DNA from 4 places in the Blautia massiliensis (ex Liu et al. 2021) genome. Region 4 is predicted to be linked to each of the others. Evidence: predicted binding sites of a transcription regulator. Region 4 holds the regulator's gene; each other region holds the start of a gene.
The links. Region 4 encodes HrcA, which represses chaperone genes, less so after heat shock. Its sites were predicted from a motif close to TGTTAGCACTCNNNNNNNNNGAGTGCTAACA; they were not measured.

Region 1 (5,071 bases), on a different contig from region 4:
CCGGCTGATGTGGAGATTGTGCAGCTGCGTAATGAGTATCAGCGGGTGGATGGTGAGATTATTACGGATTCGCGGCTGTTGATCGGAAACAGGATTTATCATATAGAATGTCAGAGTACGGATGACACGACAATGGCTGTACGGATGATAGAGTATGATTTTGCAACTGCTGTTGAGTTTGCCAGAAAGCAGGGACGGAGGTATCGGATGGAGTTTCCACGTTCTTGTGTGTTGTATCTGAGAAATAGTAGGAATACGCCGGATTTTCTGGAAGTGGATGTGGTTTTTCCGGATGGGGGATGTCATTTGTACAGAGTGCCTGCCATTAAAGTAGAGAATTATACAAAAGATAAGATATTTGAAAAGAGTCTTCTTATGCTGCTTCCTTTTTATATCATGCGATATGAAAAAAGAGGGCATGAGATGAGTGAGAATCCACAACTTTTTCAGGAATTACTGAATGAATATGAAGTGATCCGGAGTAAACTGGAGGTAGAGATCACTGAATCTGGAAGGTCTGAACTGTTCAGTGATCTGATTGGACTGATAACTCGGATATCTGATCATATTTTCAGAAATGAGGAGAAAGTCCGGAAAGGAATAGGTGAGATTATGGGTGGACATGTTCTGGAACTGGAATCTGAGAAAAGGGCAAGACTGATGGCGGAAGCTAAAGAACAGGCTGAAGCACTGGGGCGAGAACAGGGAATGGCTCAGGGAATGGCTCAGGGAATAGCTCAGGGAATGGCTCAGGGAATGGCCCAGGGAATGGCCCAGGGGGAAGAACGACTTAGTGTTCTGATCAACAGGCTTATACTTGATGATCGTGGTAATGAGATTCAGAAGGTTGTTACAGATAAAGAAATGCGTGAAGCCATGTACAGAGAATATCAATTATAATAAGAAAAGGTAAAGAGAATCCCCCACTGGTTTTGCTATCCATGGGGGATTCGTTGATTCGTTGATTGATCTGAATCTTATAATACAGAATATCCGTAACTGCTGACAATAGCATCGATCCTCTGGCGTTTTTTGCACAGTGGGCAGTTGTCAGAGCGGTAGGAGTGATAGTCCGGGATGTCTCTGGCCTGAAAGATAGAGTGGACAGGGAGTGTGGCTACACTGTCTACACTGCTGTAGATGGCTGCCACGCCGCGGATCTTACCGCCATAGTACAGAACGCTTTCGATAGCTCGGTTCAATGTGGATCCGGTGGTGATGGAACCATTTAGGATGAGGATGTTTTTTCCATTGATCATTGGTTCATAGTTGTCGCGGAAGATCATCTGCCCGGTGCTGTTGAACTCGGGGGTGATGACGTAGATGGTCTGGTGTGCGTTCATGGAAAGGACGCCGGCTTTGGTCAGTTCTTCGGCGAGATAAGCACCGATCACTTCAAGTCCGTCCATGCAGACGATGGTGTCTACCGGAATGGATGCTTCGTAATTTGCTGCGAGAGCGGATGCAATACGCTGTGCTTCAGCGCATCTGGATTTCATAGTAGTGAGATCCAGGTAGTGTGTGATATGGGACTGGGATGTTACGAAGTGTCCCGGAATCATTTTAAGCTGTATGCGGTTGTCATTGCGTGCATAAATTTTTATGATGTTGTCCTGATCCATAATAAAAACCTCCTGTCGTGATCGTGTTTTATGTGGTTGTTCAGGAGAATTATCCTGAAGGATTACGAAACAGATTTATTTAACCGAATGCGGATTGCAAATATCCGATTAGCTGTGCATATTATACCATTAATTTCAAAAAAATGAAATAATATAATGTAAAATATATAAAAAAATATTCAAAAAATCAAGCATATTTGTTAAAAAATATCCAATATCATGAAAACTTTGACAATAGGATCATTACTATAGAGTGAAAGTACTTGTGAGTACGTAGTAAATTGGAAAGAGAGTGTCATATGTATTATTGCGTATAAAAAAAGAGGAGGAGAATCCCTATGGATCCTCCCCCTGTGAGAGTGAGTCAATGTCAGCCTTCAATAGATACATATTTATCAGCTTCAATCTCTTCAGCTGCTTTTTTCGGAATAGAAAGTCTCAGAACACCGTTTTCAAATTTTGCATGGACATCTTCGTTTTTTACACCATTACCAACATAGAAGCTTCTGCTTGTGCTGCCGGCATAACGTTCACGGCGGATATAATTGCCTTTCTTGTCTTCCTCGTCTTTGTCAAGACCCTTGGCAGCGGAGATGGTAAGATAACCATCCTTCAGCTGTACCTGTACTTCATCTTTCTTAAATCCTGGAAGATCTACATCCAGCTCATAGCCTTTATCTGTTTCACGTACATCAGTTTTCATGATATTTTTTGCATGTTTGCCATAAAGAGGGTTCTTTCCGCTAAAGAAATTATCTCTGAATCCAAAATCATCCATCCAGTCATCAAATAAGTTTTCTCCAAATACACTCGGGAACATCATAAGTCATTTCTCCTTTCAAATTGAAAAGCCGTTCCGGTGGATCAAGAAATCCAACTGTTGCCGGTATATAGTTACCACTTCGGGTTATTCCGCAGTGGTGATCGTTTGGTTTTATTCTGAACATCTGGAAGTTCTTTTTTATCTTCTTCTTTGTTCTATATGTAATATAACACCTGTTGCTAGCAAAGTCAAGAGGAGAGTGCTAAAAAATTGTGAAGAATTTGTGTTCCGTAAAATGAAAAACTAATTTCCGCCTTTAGCCCTTTACGTTCTTATATTAAAAAGCGGATCGGACAAGGACTGAAAAGCTTATGCAGATTGAACATTCTGCAATGTTATAATAACTTTAAAGCATAGAAAAAACCAAAAAAATCAATATAATAAGGCATATAGACAAAATGTATTAAAAAAATTTTTCGTACATTCTTCTGAGTTGAACAGACGATAGAAAGACAGTATTCATGAGTATGTAGGTAAAGCAAAATGTAAATGAAAAAGTACAGGAGGAGAGAATAATGCAGAAAAAATATGCAGATTTTAAGCTTGGGGTACCGGATTATGTAACAGTGGAAACAGAAGAGGAGAGACTTGTGTGCCAGGGAGGGCAGACGACAGTAGCTGCCGGTGCAACTACTGTGGAATTTCAGGACGCAGGTGAACATGAGGATATATTTGTCACATCCGAGGATGCAGTGAGATGTGTGAAGCTGAGATGGAACTATAAGATCCCGAAATCAGCCAGATTTCTGGGAGATGCCTGGGAACGTACCTATGGTGATGCGGAATGGCATGGAATGAGCGGAAACCGTTATCTGCCATGGTATTTTCTGGCGAAGCTTTCTGAGAAGGTTCTCTGCTTTGGCGTAAAGGTCCGTCCTTCTGCTATGTGTTGCTGGCAGGTGGATACCAAAGGAATTACTTTGTTTCTGGATGTTCGCTGCGGAAATACAGGAGTACAGCTGAAAGGAAGAAAGCTGTGTGCCGCACAGATCGTCTGCATGGAAGCAGAAGGAGCAGATACTTTTGAAACTGCACAGAAATTCTGTGAAAAAATGTGTACAGATCCGATCTTCCCAGAGTTTCCGGTATATGGAAGCAATAACTGGTACTATGCTTACGGTGACAGCTCCGAAGAGGAGATCTTAAGTGATACCGATTATATCCTGAAACTGACCGAAGGTGTAAAAAATCCTCCGTTCATGGTCATTGATGACTGCTGGCAGGAGCATCACCGCCTGGATGAATACAACGGTGGACCATGGACAAAAGGCAATGACAGATTTCCGGATATGAAAGGTCTTGCAGACAAGCTGAAGAAAAAAGGTGTCCGCCCGGGTATCTGGGTCCGTCTGCTTCTTAATGAAGATGAGAATATCCCGGATGAGTGGAGAATTTCCTATAATGACTGTCTCGATCCGTCCCACCCGGATGCACTGGAATATATCCGTAAAGATATCGAGAGGATCTGTGATTGGGGATACACGCTGATCAAGCATGATTTTTCTACCTTTGATCTCTTTGGGAAATGGGGATTTGAGGCGAATTTAAGAGACAATTCCATGGAGAAATGGCATTTTTATGATCAGACCAAAACCAGCGCAGAAATTGTAAAAATGCTTTATCAGGAGATTTATGATGCTTCCCGGAGCAACAACGCAGTGATCATCGGCTGCAATACCATCGGACATCTCGGCGCAGGCCTGATGCATCTGAACCGGACCGGTGACGATACCAGCGGACGTATCTGGGAGCGTACCAGACGAATGGGCGTAAATACGCTGGCATTCCGTCTTCCGCAGCACAATACGTTTTACCATATTGATGCAGACTGTGTCGGTATTTTCGGAATGATCCCATGGGAGAAAAATCGTCAGTGGGCAGACGTTCTTGCAAAGAGCGGTACACCACTGTTTGTATCCGCAAAACCTGGAGTTTTGAATCCGGGGGAATTTGAGGAGCTGCATCAGATCATGCTGCGTGCATCAGAACAGAAAGAGCATTTTGTTCCGCTTGACTGGGAAGAAATCGACTGCCCGGAGGTATGGGGAGAAAACGGCGAAACTATCACTTATGACTGGTTTGACAACGAAGGTCCGACCATGGATGCTGCGGTGGAATACTATAATGCCAAGGTAGTTGTTCCGTAAATCAGGAAAAGTGGTTCAGCAATCCAGAAGATCCTCGGCATGATGATATTTTTCCCGGTATTCCCGTGGCGTCATGCCGGTTTCTTTTTTGAAGGCACGGGAAAAGGCAAATGGATTTTGATATCCGCAGGAGAACGCCACGTTGGAGACAGGGATATCCGTGATGGTCAGAAGCTCCCGGGCGTTGATGATCTTGGCTGAAGTCAGGAATGCTTGGGGTGTGGTTCCAAGATGTTTTTTAAAAAGTCCGTAAAGGTGGCTGCGGCTGATATGGAGATAGTCAGCAACATCTGTCACAGTGATATTCTGTAGCGGACTTTTTTTGATGTAATCAACAGCCTGTGTGATGTAAAAATTCTCATTGGATTCCATGGTCGTGTAGGAAGCATGAAATTCTTCCTCCAGCATGGCGATGATCCGGTAAAGACCACTCTGGATATAGGCTTCACTGGAGGGCGTCAGCTGCGGGTGAGTCATCA
Region 2 (5,071 bases), on a different contig from region 4:
GTTACAAGACGAACACCCTCATCCTGTCCTACTACACGTTTGTGCAGCTCATCCTCAAGGCCCAGCAGCTTGGTTCTCTCACCTTCTGTCAGCTTGGTTACCGGAATACCGGTCCATCTGGAAATGATACGAGCAATCTCATCATCTGTGACAGCCTCATGTACCAGGCTTCTGTCACTCTCTTTAACCTGCTTCTCCTCAACCTCCAGCTGCTGCTGAAGCTTCGGCAGCTCGCCGTACTGCAGCTCTGCTGCTTTCTCCAGATCGTAATTCTGTTTTGCTTTCTGGATCTGTTTATTGATATCCTCGATCTGCTCACGTAATTTCTGAAGCTTCTCTACGGAATGCTTCTCATTATCCCACTGAGCTTTCTGGGTATTAAAAGTATCTCTCAGCTCTGCAAGTTCTTTCTGCAGATCAGCCAGACGCTCTTTACTTAAGTTGTCAGTTTCTTTTTTCAGGGCAGACTCTTCAATCTCCAGCTGCATGATCTTACGTCTCTGCTCATCCAGCTCTGTCGGCATGGAATCCAACTCCGTCTTGATCAGCGCACAGGCTTCATCAACAAGGTCGATTGCCTTATCCGGGAGAAAACGGTCTGTAATGTATCTGTGTGAAAGTGTGGCAGCTGCAACCAGAGCACTGTCTGTGATCTTAACACCGTGGAATACCTCATATCGTTCCTTCAGGCCACGGAGAATGGAAATGGTATCTTCCACTGTCGGCTCATTTACCATAACCGGCTGGAAACGACGGGCAAGTGCAGCATCCTTCTCAATGTACTGTCGGTACTCATCCAGAGTTGTTGCACCGATACAGTGCAGCTCACCTCTGGCAAGCATAGGCTTCAGCATGTTTCCTGCATCCATGGCGCCGTCTGTCTTACCTGCACCCACGATCAGATGAAGCTCATCGATAAACAGAATGATCTGTCCTTCGCTCTTCTTCACTTCCTCAAGTACCGCTTTCAGACGTTCCTCAAACTCACCACGATACTTGGCACCTGCAACCAGCGCACCCATATCCAGGGCAAAAATCTTCTTATTCTTAAGACCTTCCGGTACATCTCCTGCCACAATACGCTGTGCCAGTCCCTCGATGGCTGCTGTTTTACCAACGCCAGGCTCACCGATGAGAACCGGGTTGTTCTTGGTCTTACGGGAAAGGATACGGATAATATTCCGGATCTCCATATCACGACCGATCACCGGATCAAGCTTCTGGTTCTTCGCCTTCTCCACAAGATCCTCACCGTATTTATTCAGGGTATCATAGGTTGCCTCCGGGTTGTCACTGACAACTCTCTGGTTTCCCCTGACTGTAGATAATGCCTGAAGAAAACGCTCTCTGGTGATTCCGAATTCATTGAATAGCTTCTTCATGCTCGGGCTTGGATTCTTCAGCATGGAAAGAAACAGATGCTCAACCGATACATACTCATCTCCCATAGCCTTCGCTTCGTCCTCTGCACTGACCAGCGCCTTGTTCAGATACTGACCAAATCGAAGCTCTCCACCGGAAACCTTAACTCTGGCATCCAGTGCCTTCTTAACTGTGTCAACAAAATATTCCTTCTGGATTTCCATCTTCTCGATCAGCTTGAGGATCAGGCTGTCCTCCTGTGTCAGCAAGGCATACAGAAGGTGTTCCTCTTCGATCTCCTGATTGCCATATTCATAAGCAATCTTTTCAAGATCCTGGACAGCCTGTACGGATTTCTGTGTAAATTTACTGATATTCATAGGCTTTCCTCCTATTCTATGAAAAGCATTTCCAATATTCGCATACCGGAAATGCTGTGCTTTTTTCTTGTTCTAGGAGAACTATAACACCATTTATTAGCACTGTCAAGAGGTGAGTGCTAATTATTTGTAAAGAATTTCGCCCGAATTGTACAATATGAAAAAGGCGTTCGTGTTCCGAAAAAAGATCTGGTCGATAAAATGGCACAGGCTCTTGATGTTAATCCTTATACCCTCTATGATACCGCTGGACGTGACGCTTCCGAAATGATGGAACTCCTTTTCTGGCTGGATGAATTTAATCCATCTGCCCTGCATCTGTTTCTTCCTCGGAAATTTCCTGGTGAAAAATGCAATGAAGTAGCAGACACTTCCGTTTACTACCATGACAACGATAGCTGGCCTGCCCATGCTCCTGTCTGTATGTGGTTTGACTATGGAGTTCTGAATGATTTTCTGAAAGAATGGGTAGTTCGAATGGATGAACTAAAATCCGGTGTGATTACCAGAGATGAGTATTTTGAGTGGAAAATCAACTGGCCACAGACTTGTGATGGATGTGGAAAATATGAGCCTAAGAAACAATGGCGAATATAGCAAATACAATGCTCCCCAAAACTGGAATATTCCAATAATGGGGAGCTACTATTCTTTTTTTAATCTAATGCTCTTCTACTATATGTATTTTTCATCACTCAACTACTTTATAACCAGCATTTGTGATTACACAAATCTCTTCGCTTTTTCTTTCAATATATTTTTCTTTCAAACAAGCATTAAGTGCCTCTTCCCAAACAGCATATTCACGTCTATCTGGATACTCCTTAGCAACTACTTCGCTGCCAATCTGAATATATGTACCTGATTCCAAATCTGAAGTTATCAGAATCTGCCCTCCCGGTGCATCTGCCACTTTTTTAAGGAGTTGCTTCATTTCCTCTGTAATTAAGGCAGGTATAGCACTGATATTCTCATTTTTGATTGATACATCGCCATTTATTTCACTGACGAACTTGTCCCTTGCTTCTTCCCAAATAATATCTTCATTATCTGAAATATCAAATTCTGATTCTAATTCCCGTCTCAACTGATTCAGGCGATCTTTTACTTCTGAACGATCACCATCTAACTTAATAGCAATGCAGTCACTTCCAATTACACCTTTCATTCCAGAAAAATCAAAACCAGGAAGAAGAAGTGAAGTTGCATTGGCTCTTAGTACCCATGCTGCGCCCATTTCATTTAAGCTGACTGGGCTTTCGTAATATTCTGGCGAATGTACGAAAATAATATGCAAGTCATAATTAAGGAACCGTTCCCTTAAAAAGTCAAAAATATTGGCTCCATTTGGTATTCCATATCCTGGGAGGGAGCTGCAAAAAATATCTCTGCGAGGACTTAAATTGATTGAACGAAGTAAATCCGCAATTTTTGCAACTTGATCCTTATTCTTAGAAGAATGACTTATAAATATAAGCGGTTTCTTTTTCATACCAGAAGCACCTCCTTGTGAATGTGACAATCCTGACTCTTTCTCCTCGTCCTGATAATATTTATCAATATTTTTTCTAATAGCCTGAAGTTTTCCGACAAGCTCAATAAAATACTTTTTCTCCGTAAAACCATCCAGACGCTTGCCACACAAATTGATAGTTTCCCATACAAAAGTGTCATGAGTTCGATCATAAATTCCCTGTAATTCCAATTTTATCTCTTGAAGCCAATTTTGAAATTCAGGCACATCACTGATCCGTTCAAAGGATGTTCCCATACCGCCACCAAACGGATGAAACATCTTTTCTATTTCTTTTCGTGAATCTATAAGTTTAATTAAGTCTTTCTTCAATCATTCTACCCCCAATGCCTTAAACACCGCATCTTCCGCACTCTGGTACGGAATCAGCTGAAATGCACTCATCAGATCAGCCGGAACACTTGCGAAATCTACAAATGATGTACTCGGAATCAGCACCTTCTTTGCACCGCTATCCAGGCACACTTGAAGCGTGTTTGCAAGTTCATCCACCTTTATCATTGTGCCACTAATTGATATATCTCCCAACACTGCCAAGTTGCTGACAACAGGCTTTCCAAGGGCAATCGAACAAAGTGCAATCAACGTTGGAAGTGCCAGTTTATCTGTCATGCCGATACCCTGCAAATCCTGATAATTGATGATGTAGTCTTTGGTCGATGTGCTGATAGAGCCACTGATCCGATTGCCGTTGGCTTTCAGATAATTAAATGCCGTGTTCACCGCTTCCTTGCATTTAGAATCACTGCCTAAGCCAGTCCGTTCAATTTTGCCATTGCCTGGAAGCATCTGACTTTCCAAACGGAATACACCAATCATGCCACTTTTTCCTCTGGATACGGTATAAACCTGTCCCGGATTACACATTCCATCCGGTATCAGCTTACCGCCACCCTGTTCTGGTACGGAAACATAATATTCTGACATATCTTCTAAATCTATATAAGAGAAGTTTACATCATAAAATTCCATACCGCCCAGTTTCTTCAATTGCTCCTTGACACGGCGACGCATTTCCAATGCAATCTGAATAATTTCTTCCAGTTCTTCTTTGGTAAACTCACCATTTGGGTACATCAACTTCAGATAACCGTCTATCATACGACGAACCGCAATTGTATCACGCTGATTCAGATTTCTCCCCAAGCGGAAGTAATGATCAAGTGCATCTCCATACTGCTCCTTGCGAAGCTCTCGGATGAACTCTGCTAAATAGTCACTGATAAAACCGTAATCATCGGTAAAATGCTCCGGTCTGAACTTCGGTATCTCCCATCCAGGAAGATAGCAGTGCATACGATCAAGAAATGCTGTATCTGTTCCCATTTCCTGCGGGAAAGGTGCAAACAGACTGGAGGTTTTCAACAGCACATCCACACTCTGATTGATATTTCCCACAAATACCATAGACGCAGTAGCAGCTTTTTCTTCTTTGCCACGGGCAAAAGATCCGGATGCCATATAATCCTTCATGATCTGAATGCCATCTTTATCTTTAAACTTGATACCTGCCACTTCATCAAAGGCTACACAATCCCATAAGCCGACCAGTCCGACCGTTTTGCGTCCCATATTGTAAAACAGGTTTGCAACCGTCGTCTGTCCACCGGAAATTAAAATACTGTTCGGTGAAATCTCTTTGTAAAGATGAGATTTACCGGTACTTCTCGGTCCCAACTCACAAAGATTAAAGTTATTTTCAACTAATGGAATCATACGGGTCAAAAGTAACCATTTCTCACGATATGTAAATTCATCTGGCTCCATGCCGATAGAACGAAGAAGAATATCCAGC
Region 3 (5,071 bases), on a different contig from region 4:
CTTTACGTCACAGAGCTTGGAGAGGTTGTTAATAATATTATGAAACAGGCTTTTCCAAGTATTGTGGATGTAAACTTTACAGCAACTATGGAGGGGCTTTTGGACTGCGTGGAAGCAGGTACCGTACAGTGGAAAACGGTTGTACGTAACTTCTATCCGGATCTGAAGCATGATGTGGATGAGGCTGAGAAAGAGCTTGAGAAAGTTGATATACAGGATGAGGTTACGGATGTGATCTGCGACAACTGTGGCCGCAACATGGTGATCAAGTACGGTCCTCATGGAAGATTTCTTGCATGCCCCGGATTTCCGGACTGCCGTAATACAAAACCATATTATGAGAAGATCGGTGTTGCATGTCCGAAGTGCGGCGGCGAAATTGTCATGAAAAAAACGAAAAAAGGCAGAAAATATTACGGATGTGAGAATAATCCGGAATGTGATTTTATGTCCTGGCAGAAACCTTCTGCAAAGAAATGTCCGAAATGTGGTAATTATATGCTCGAAAAGGGAAATAAGCTGGTTTGCAGCCAGGAAACCTGCGGATATGTGGAACAAAAACCAAAAGATGAAGATTGATTGAATAAATGCTTTTCTATTAATTTTCAGAAAATCCCGTTAAAAATAAAAAAATATAAAAATGTCTTGTAAATTTCCAGAATAACGTGTAATATTAGACTAGAAAAACGATTTCTTTCAAGGTACGAAAGTGAAAGGAGGAAAAATGAGCGTTCAGTTGCTAGATAAAACTAGAAAAATCAATAAGCTTCTGCATAACAGCAGCTCAAGCAAGGTAGTGTTTAACGACATTTGCCAGGTGCTCATGGAAACCTTAAGTTCCAATATCCTGGTACTCAGTAAGAAAGGTAAGGTTCTGGGAGTCAGTATCTGCCCGGGTGTGGATGAGATCACAGAGCTGATCGATGACAAGATCGGCGGACATATCGACCCGTTATTGAATGAGAGATTTCTTGGTGTTCTTTCCACAAAGGAGAATGTCAATCTCCAGACACTTGGCTTTGAGCATGTACCCGGAAATTATCAGGGAATCGTGAATCCGATCGATATTGCAGGTGAGAGACTGGGAACGTTATTCATGTACCGCAATGATTATCCCTATGATATTGAGGATATTATCGTCAGCGAGTATGGTACAACAGTTGTTGGCCTGGAAATGATGCGTGCGGTTCATGACGAGAACGCAGAAGAAGACAGAAAACAGCAGATCGTTAAATCGGCATTCAGTACATTGTCCTTCTCAGAACTTGAGGCGATCATCCATATTTTTGATGAGCTGGATGGGGATGAGGGTATCCTGGTTGCCAGCAAGATCGCTGACCGTGTAGGTATCACCAGATCCGTGATCGTAAATGCACTGCGTAAATTCGAGAGTGCAGGTGTGATCGAATCCCGTTCATCCGGTATGAAGGGAACTTACATTAAAGTTCTTAATGAAGTGATCTTTGATGAGCTTGAGGAGATAAAAGCACAGAGAAGCAAGAAGGCATAATGTGATCAGCACTGTCAGATGCTTGATATAAGATAAAGAACGTGACAAAAGAGACTTCCCGCTAGCGTGGGAGTCTCTTTTTTGTCTGTTTCATAAAATTAAAATAAATAATGAAATTAAGAAAACAAGAGAAAACAAGAGTATAAAAGAGATAAAACCAGAATAATATAGAAAAACCATATCTTAAAAGGGTTGCGAAAATATGTGAAATTCACTAATATAGCCATAGTGATTAGCACTCGTATAAAGTGAGTGCTAGCAGACGAAGATAGAACTTATAAAGGAGGAACATAGATCATGAAGTTAGTACCTTTAGGCGACAGAGTAGTATTAAAACAGGTTGAAGCAGAAGAGACAACAGCATCCGGAATCGTGCTTCCAGGACAGGCACAGGAGAAACCACAGCAGGCAGAGGTTATTGCAGTTGGACCTGGCGGAGTTGTAAACGGGAAAGAAGTAAAAATGGAAGTAGAAGTCGGAAATACTGTTATCTATTCAAAATATGCAGGAACAGAAGTAAAGATGGATGGAACGGATTATATTATTGTAAAGCAGGAAGATATCCTGGCAATCATTAAATAATATAAATATCTTATCGTATATCAATATAAATAGGAGGTCATTTTATCATGGCAAAAGAGATCAAATACGGCGCAGAAGCAAGAGCAGCACTTGAAGCTGGTGTAAATAAACTTGCAGATACAGTAAGAGTAACACTTGGACCGAAAGGAAGAAATGTAGTACTTGACAAATCTTTCGGTGCTCCGCTTATCACAAACGATGGTGTTTCCATTGCAAAAGAGATCGAGCTTGAGGACGGATTCGAGAATATGGGTGCTCAGATCATCAAAGAGGTTGCATCCAAGACAAACGATGTAGCTGGTGATGGTACTACAACAGCAACCGTACTTGCACAGGCAATGGTACATGAGGGAATGAAGAACCTGGCAGCAGGAGCGAACCCGATCATCCTCAGAAAAGGAATGAAAAAAGCAACAGATGTTGCAGTAGAAGCAATCAAGAAGATGAGCCAGGCAATCAACGGAAAAGCTCAGATCGCTAATGTAGCCGCAATCTCTGCAAGTGATGAGCAGGTTGGACAGCTGGTTGCAGACGCTATGGAGAAGGTTTCCAAGGATGGTGTTATCACTGTTGAGGAGTCCAAGACCATGCATACAGAGCTTGACCTTGTTGAAGGTATGCAGTTTGACCGTGGATATATTTCCGCATACATGTCTACAGATATGGAGAAGATGGAGGCAACTCTTGATGATCCGTATATTCTGATCACAGATAAGAAGATCAGCAACATCCAGGAGATCCTTCCGCTTCTTGAGCAGGTTGTTCAGGCTGGTGCAAAGCTTCTCATTATTGCAGAAGATGTTGAGGGTGAGGCTCTCACAACCCTGATCGTTAACAAACTGAGAGGAACCTTCCAGGTAGTAGCTGTTAAAGCACCTGGCTATGGTGACAGAAGAAAAGAGATGCTTCAGGATATTGCGATCCTGACAGGCGGACAGGTGATCTCTGATGAGCTTGGTCTTGATCTGAAGGAAGCTAAAATGGAGCAGCTCGGACGTGCAAAATCCGTTAAGGTTGCAAAAGAGAATACAGTTATCGTTGACGGCCTTGGCGATAAAGATGCCATCGCAAAACGTGTTGCTCAGATCCGTGCGCAGATCGAGGAGACAAAATCCGAGTTTGATAAAGAAAAACTTCAGGAAAGACTTGCAAAACTGGCAGGCGGCGTAGCTGTTATCCGTGTAGGTGCTGCTACTGAGACAGAGATGAAAGAAGCAAAGCTTCGTCTTGAGGATGCTCTTGCAGCAACAAGAGCAGCTGTTGAGGAAGGTATCATCGCAGGCGGTGGCTCTGCTTATATCCATGCTTCCAAAGAGGTTGCAAAGCTTGCAGCAACACTTGAGGGAGATGAGAAGACAGGTGCTTATGTGATCCTGAAAGCCCTTGAGGCTCCGTTGTTCCACATTGCTGCAAACGCAGGACTGGAAGGCGCTGTTATCATCAACAAGGTAAGAGAGTCTGAGGTAGGTACAGGCTTTGATGCTCTGAATGAGAAATATGTAAACATGGTTGAGAATGGAATCCTTGATCCTGCAAAGGTTACAAGAAGTGCACTTCAGAACGCAACAAGTGTTGCATCTACACTTCTTACAACAGAGGCTGTAGTTTCTACGATCAAAGAGGATACTCCTGCTCCGGCACCAAACCCGGGAATGGGAATGATGTAATTTCAAGCAGGCAGGTAAATAATTTACAAAATGAGAGGGCCTGCGTCATGGACGCGGCTCTCTTTTTGTGTTATAATCAAAAGAAATCAGTAAATTACGAAAGGAAGAAGCAAATGAGTGACTTATATTCAGAACTTCTGGTAAAGAAGAAACAGACAGGGAAGGATCTTGCTATAAAATACGGTCTTATTGCACTGACCGTGATCATGGTTCTGGGAGGTCTGGTGCTGAATGCACTTCTTCTGGTTCCGGCTATCGCTCTTGGTGTTGCATGCTATTTTGTAATTCCGAAAACAGACCTGGAATATGAATATCTGTTTGTTAACGGGGAACTGGATATTGATATGATCATGTCCAAGTCAAAGAGGAAAAGAGTAAAATCACTTCAGCTTGCGGAGGCTGATCTTGTGGCACCTCTGAAATCCCACAGAATGGATTATTACAACGGAAATCAGAAGATGAAAACCATAGACTTTTCCTCAGGTATTGAGGATCATAAGCGCTATGCCATGATCGTAAGAGACAGCGGAGAAACCTGCAAGGTGATCCTGGAACTGGATGATGAACTTGCCAATACCATGAAAAATTCTGCACCGAGTAAAGTTTTTTTGGATTGACATGAATCTTGTTTTTTGTTACACTAGTTCACAAATTTAAAATATCTTACACAAAGGGAGGAAATGCAATGGGTACTATTATTGGTGAAGGTATTACGTTTGATGATGTCCTGCTGGTTCCGGCTTATTCTAAAGTAATTCCGAATCAGGTTGATGTTTCAACGTATTTAACCAAGAAAGTAAAGCTGAATATCCCCATGATGAGTGCGGGAATGGACACAGTTACAGAGCACAGAATGGCAATTGCTATGGCCAGACAGGGTGGTATCGGTATCATTCACAAGAATATGTCCATTGAGGCACAGGCAGAAGAGGTTGACAAAGTTAAACGTTCTGAGAACGGTGTTATCACCGATCCATTTTATCTTTCAGCAGAGCATACACTGAAGGATGCCAATGATCTGATGGCGAAATACCGTATTTCCGGTGTTCCGATCACAGAAGGCAGAAAACTGGTAGGTATTATCACAAACCGTGATCTTAAATTTGAGACAGATTTCAGCAGAAAGATCAAGGAGTGCATGACTTCAGAAGGACTGATCACAGCTAAGGAAGGAATCACACTTGAGGATGCCAAGAAGATCCTTGCGAAATCCCGTAAGGAGAAATTACCCATTGTAGATGATGACTTTAATTTAAAAGGACTCATTACCATCAAGGATATCGAGAAACAGATCAAGTATCCGCTTGCAGCC
Region 4 (5,071 bases):
CTTCTTTGTAGGAATTGTAGTATTTCTCTCGATCAGACGAGTTGCGATACCACCCATTGTCTCGATGGACAGTGACAGTGGAGTAACATCCAGAAGAAGGATATCACCGGCACCTGCATCACCTGCAAGTTTACCACCCTGTACGGAAGCACCAAGTGCAACACACTCATCCGGGTTCAGGTTCTTGCTTGGCTCTTTGCCAGTTAACTGTCTTACCTTATCCTGTACAGCCGGGATACGGGAAGAACCACCAACCAGAAGTACCTGGCCAAGCTCAGAAGCTGTGATACCTGCATCAGACAGTGCACGGCGAACCGGCTCTGCAGTCATCTCTACAAGGTCATGTGTCAGCTCATCAAATTTAGCTCTTGTAAGGTTCATATCAAAATGCTTCGGTCCCTCAGCTGTAGCTGTGATAAACGGAAGGTTGATGTTTGTTGTTGTTGCGGAAGAAAGCTCTTTCTTAGCCTTCTCAGCTGCCTCTTTCAGTCTCTGAAGAGCCATCTTGTCGTTGCTTAAGTCTACGCCCTCTGTTCTCTTGAACTCAGCAAGCATGTAATCTGTAACTTTCTTATCAAAGTCATCTCCACCAAGACGGTTATTACCAGCTGTGGAAAGAACCTCGATAACGCCATCACCGATCTCGATCACGGATACATCGAATGTACCGCCGCCAAGGTCGTATACCATGATCTTCTGCTCTTTCTCATTGTCAAGACCATATGCAAGAGCTGCTGCTGTAGGCTCGTTGATGATACGTTTTACATCAAGACCTGCGATCTTACCTGCATCTTTGGTTGCCTGACGCTGAGCATCGTTGAAGTAAGCCGGAACTGTGATAACTGCCTCTGTTACTTTCTCACCAAGATATGCCTCTGCATCCTTTTTCAGTTTCTGAAGGATCATTGCGGAGATCTCCTGTGGAGAATATTTCTTGTCATCGATGGTTACACGGTAATCGGTACCCATCTCTCTTTTGATAGAAGAGATCGTCCTGTCTGCATTTGTAACTGCCTGACGTTTTGCAGGCTCACCTACCAGACGCTCTCCTGTTTTTGTGAATGCTACAACGGATGGTGTTGTTCTTGCGCCTTCTGTATTTGCGATAACTGTCGGCTGTCCACCTTCCATTACGGCTACACAGCTGTTTGTTGTACCTAAGTCAATACCAATAATCTTTCCCATGATTTTTTCCTCCTGTTTTAGTCTGTATCTGTTAAAATAAAGTTTGTTGTCAGTTAGTTCGCAACCTTTACCATACTGTGGCGTACTACGAAATCCTTGTAGGTGTAACCCTTCTGGAATTCTTCCACCACGATGTTCTCTCCAACCTCTTCATCCTCCACATGCATCACTGCATTATGGAAATCCGGGTTGAATTCCTTTCCCACTGCTTCGATCGGCTTCACACCAAGCTCATCCAGTGTTGTGGTAAGCTGCTTGTAGATCATTTTCATTCCATCTGCAAAAGCATCACCTTCCTGTGCCTGTGCAAGACCTCTTTCGAAGTTATCCACAACCGGCAGGATCTTTTCAACGATCTCTTTTGCTCCGATGATGTACATGCTGGATTTTTCTTTTTCCGTTCTTTTACGGAAATTATCAAATTCAGCCATGGTACGCTTCAGGCGATCGGTAAGTTCCTCCACCTTCTGCTCAGATTTATCTTTTTTCTTCTTTCCGAAGAAGGAAGTTTTTGATTTTTCTTCTTTTTTATCCTCTGAGGCAGCTTCTTCGCCTGGAGTATTGTTTTCTTCCTCCGGCAGATCTTCTCCCTCCGGTGTCAGGTTTTCTTCTTCCTGATCTCCGTCAGTTACGGGGATTTCCTTCTCCGCTTCCTGCTCTTCGGATGTTTTCTTTGTTTCCTCCGACACTTTTTTTCTACCGCCTTTCTAAGTTTTCTTCTTTTTCAAAACGTCATCCAGATGATTCTTCAGTTCCTTCAGACTGTCCACTACATTCTCATAATCCATTCGTTTGGGACCGATGATCCCGATGGTTCCGTACATTCCGTCTCCCAGTTCATATCTGGCAGTTACAATGCTGCAGTCCTTCATGGTCTGGATCGGCATCTCATCACCGATGTAAACCTGGATTCCTGTATTCTCTCCATCTGACATCTGTTCTTTTACAAGATCGGCAAGTTCATGCTTCTCCTCAAATGCGGAGATCAGCTCCGTTGCCTTCTCTTTATCGGCAAGCTCCGGATACTTGAAGATGTTAGTTGCACCTGAAGTATAGATCTCCATATCTTCCTCTTCCACATGAATGGTGGCTGCCACTGCATCCAGAACCGTTGCCACCACACCGCTGTGGCTGCCTGCCTGTTCCTTCAGTCTGGCGATCATCCCAAGGTTGATATCCTGGATCGGGATCCCATTGAGATTGGTGTTAAGAAGAAGATTCAGTTTCAGGATCGTCTGGTCGTCCATTTCCTCATCCAGATTGATGATCTGGTTCCGAACTGTGTTGTTGTCACTGACAACCACTGCCACAAGCTGAAGCTCGCTCATTCTCGACAGCTGGATGAACTTGATCTTGTTGCCGCTGTACTGCGGAACGGAAACCATGGTAGCATAGTTGGTATTGGAAGCAAGAACCTTCGCAACCTTCTTAAGCACCTTATCCATCTTATCTGTCTTCTCAATGATCAGATCTCGCAGCTCTGCAACCTCTGCTTCCTTCTCCTTCATCAGCTCATTGACGTAAAGTCTGTAGCCTTTATCTGAAGGAATCCTTCCTGCTGAGGTATGAGGCTGGACGATATAGCCCATATCTGTCAGGTCTGACATTTCATTTCGGATCGTTGCGGAACTGACATTGAGATCCGCATACTTGGAAATGGTCCTGGAACCAACCGGTTCTCCGGTTTCCATATAGGTCTTGATGATTGCTTTTAAGATTTTTTGCTTGCGCTCATTCAACACCTCTTCCATGAAGCCATCTCCTTTCCTTTTTATTCTTCCTGACGGATGTTGATTCTTTTTTTATATCTGTTAGCACTCATTTTAGTGGAGTGCTAACATCCACAGTCTTTAAGATATCACCATGTAAATTATTTGTCAATATGTTTTGAAAAAAAGTTCTTATTTTTTCGCAACAAAAAAAGCATCAGTACGATGCTTTTTTGTAATACTGGTCTATACAGTTCTGTGCTCCGGTAAAAAATTCCGCTTCTGTTTTCTGTCCCAGCACATATTTCTGAAATTCCGTACCCATAGCCGAAACAGCTTCTATGGAATCGGCACACAGTGGTCTTGCCTTCAGCTTATAATCTTTCAGATATTGCCGGATCATTTCAATGCCATCCAGATCAAAATTCTTATCCTCGATCACATCCAGTCTTGCCGGACACATTTTTGTCAGCTGTCCGTAATTTTTACTGGCCTCATATCCGGACACATACTGAAGGAACTTCAGAGCTGCTTCTTTATGATCATAATTTTTATTCAGTACATACTGCCAGGTTGCGATATTGGTCACCTTCTCGTCAAATTCCGGAAATGGTGCCATATGGATCTTATCTTTTCTATACACGCCTGCATTCTGAAAGGTACTCAACGCACCGGTATACATGAACATACATCCATACTGGCCGTTTATAAATTTTTCATTCAGCTGGTCATGCTGGTCGATCAGATTCTCCTCTGATATCATCCCTGTATCCAGCATTCGCCTCATATATTCTGCCGCTTCTCTTGTTTTCGGATCCGTCCAGTCTGTATAATCTCCTCCGAAAAAATCGACATACTCGCTGATACTATTATATATGTAAGAAATCTCCCATGCATCCCCGTATGCATATTTTCCCGTATTCTGAAGCTTTTTCTGAAGGATCTCAAGATCACTGAGACAGGAGAGTCTGTCCAGACCAGCCTGATCCAGCAATTCCTGATTCACCCAGAATGCCATGATATCCATTTTGAACGGTACCGAAAAAATATGTCCGTCTGACATGCATATTTCTTTCAGGTATTCCTGTGGAAAATTCGCCGCTGTCTCCTCTGTCATAACCGTATCTTCCAGCGGAAGAAGAAATCCCTTATGCTTAAATTCGGATATCATCTCATCATTTACTGTGATCAGATCAACAGAATCATCTCCTGATGTCAGAAGAGTTGCTATTTTGGCCTGGCGGTTGTCCGCATTAGCCGGACATTTTTCGATATGGATCTCTATTCCAAGATCCTTTTCCGCCTGACTGATAAAAGAATCAAAGCCCTCTGTGCCTGCATCCATATGAAGAATCGTCAGTTCCTGTCTGTTCTCCGGCACAATATCAGATGCAGCCTCCTTCTTCTGGACTCCACATCCTGTCACTGCCAGAGCCAGGGCAAATACCCCGCAAAATACCTGTTTTTTCAATCTCTACCACCCTTTTTATCTGGGCCATCTATCCTCTTTTGACATCAACGGCTGGAACGGTGCATGAGGAAGTGTCTGATACCAGTACGCTACACTTGCCACATCATCCTGTCGTTCAAACAGGCCACGGTATCCGACGCCTATCTGCTGAATCGTAACGCGAAGATCCTCTTCAAAGCAGATCGGATCCTGTAAATGCCATCTGTAAAAGCCTCGCATTGGCGGGCAGTCATCATTATGATAAAAATTGTGGATCAGTTCGTCATGGGCAGAATAATACGGATATCCCAGATATGGTGTGTTATAATTCTGTTCCACGGTTTTTCCATCCACCTGTTTGGCAAAGCTCCAGGAACCTCCAAAGTAATCTTCCGTTCCTGTTCCGCAGATGGTCGGATACTCCTCATCTCCGTCAATATAGAACTTCATTTCTCCCTCGCCCCACCAGTAACGTTCCAGTGTGGTAAGTGCCATGTAGGTTCCTATATAATGGCCTTTTCCTTTTACTCCATCCAAAATTGTATAATCTTTTGTTTTTTCTGTCAACCGTTCCCTTCTCCACTGCGCATGGAAATAAGCAATATCGTCCGGAAGCTCATCATAGAGACAGTAATCTACCTGATAAAAGAAAGCCGGGATTTTATTTGCATGCTGATTTTCCAGTGTGATCTTTGCTTTCTTCTTAAACGGCATCGGGAAATAGCAG

Region 1: ACTNDQ_RS06235 (Hsp20/alpha crystallin family protein) is a predicted target of HrcA. The motif match lies at 2,623-2,653, and genes of this name have one in related genera.
Region 2: clpB (ATP-dependent chaperone ClpB) is a predicted target of HrcA. The motif match lies at 1,837-1,867, and genes of this name have one in related genera.
Region 3: groES (co-chaperone GroES) is a predicted target of HrcA. The motif match lies at 1,741-1,771, and genes of this name have one in related genera.

Annotation. Positions count from the first base shown of each region.
Region 1 covers NZ_JBQHWA010000011.1:61,456-66,526, reverse strand. Annotated here, with positions in the region: gene ACTNDQ_RS06245 (hypothetical protein) at 1-900, shown strand, start outside; gene ACTNDQ_RS06240 (orotate phosphoribosyltransferase) at 978-1,622, opposite strand; gene ACTNDQ_RS06235 (Hsp20/alpha crystallin family protein) at 1,993-2,445, opposite strand; gene ACTNDQ_RS06230 (glycoside hydrolase family 36 protein) at 2,961-4,592, shown strand; gene ACTNDQ_RS06225 (AraC family transcriptional regulator) at 4,608-5,071, opposite strand, start outside.
Region 2 covers NZ_JBQHWA010000014.1:16,375-21,445, reverse strand. Annotated here, with positions in the region: gene clpB (ATP-dependent chaperone ClpB) at 1-1,742, opposite strand, end outside; gene ACTNDQ_RS07380 (helix-turn-helix domain-containing protein) at 1,944-2,339, shown strand; gene ACTNDQ_RS07375 (toll/interleukin-1 receptor domain-containing protein) at 2,434-3,588, opposite strand; gene brxL (protease Lon-related BREX system protein BrxL) at 3,589-5,071, opposite strand, start outside.
Region 3 covers NZ_JBQHWA010000020.1:18,301-23,371, forward strand. Annotated here, with positions in the region: gene topA (type I DNA topoisomerase) at 1-579, shown strand, start outside; gene codY (GTP-sensing pleiotropic transcriptional regulator CodY) at 725-1,510, shown strand; gene groES (co-chaperone GroES) at 1,808-2,092, shown strand; gene groL (chaperonin GroEL) at 2,140-3,759, shown strand; gene ACTNDQ_RS09465 (DUF6106 family protein) at 3,873-4,376, shown strand; gene guaB (IMP dehydrogenase) at 4,445-5,071, shown strand, end outside.
Region 4 covers NZ_JBQHWA010000017.1:13,416-18,486, reverse strand. Annotated here, with positions in the region: gene dnaK (molecular chaperone DnaK) at 1-1,185, opposite strand, end outside; gene grpE (nucleotide exchange factor GrpE) at 1,239-1,874, opposite strand; gene hrcA (heat-inducible transcriptional repressor HrcA) at 1,893-2,936, opposite strand; gene ACTNDQ_RS08470 (ABC transporter substrate-binding protein) at 3,112-4,365, opposite strand; gene ACTNDQ_RS08465 (glycoside hydrolase family 172 protein) at 4,381-5,071, opposite strand, start outside.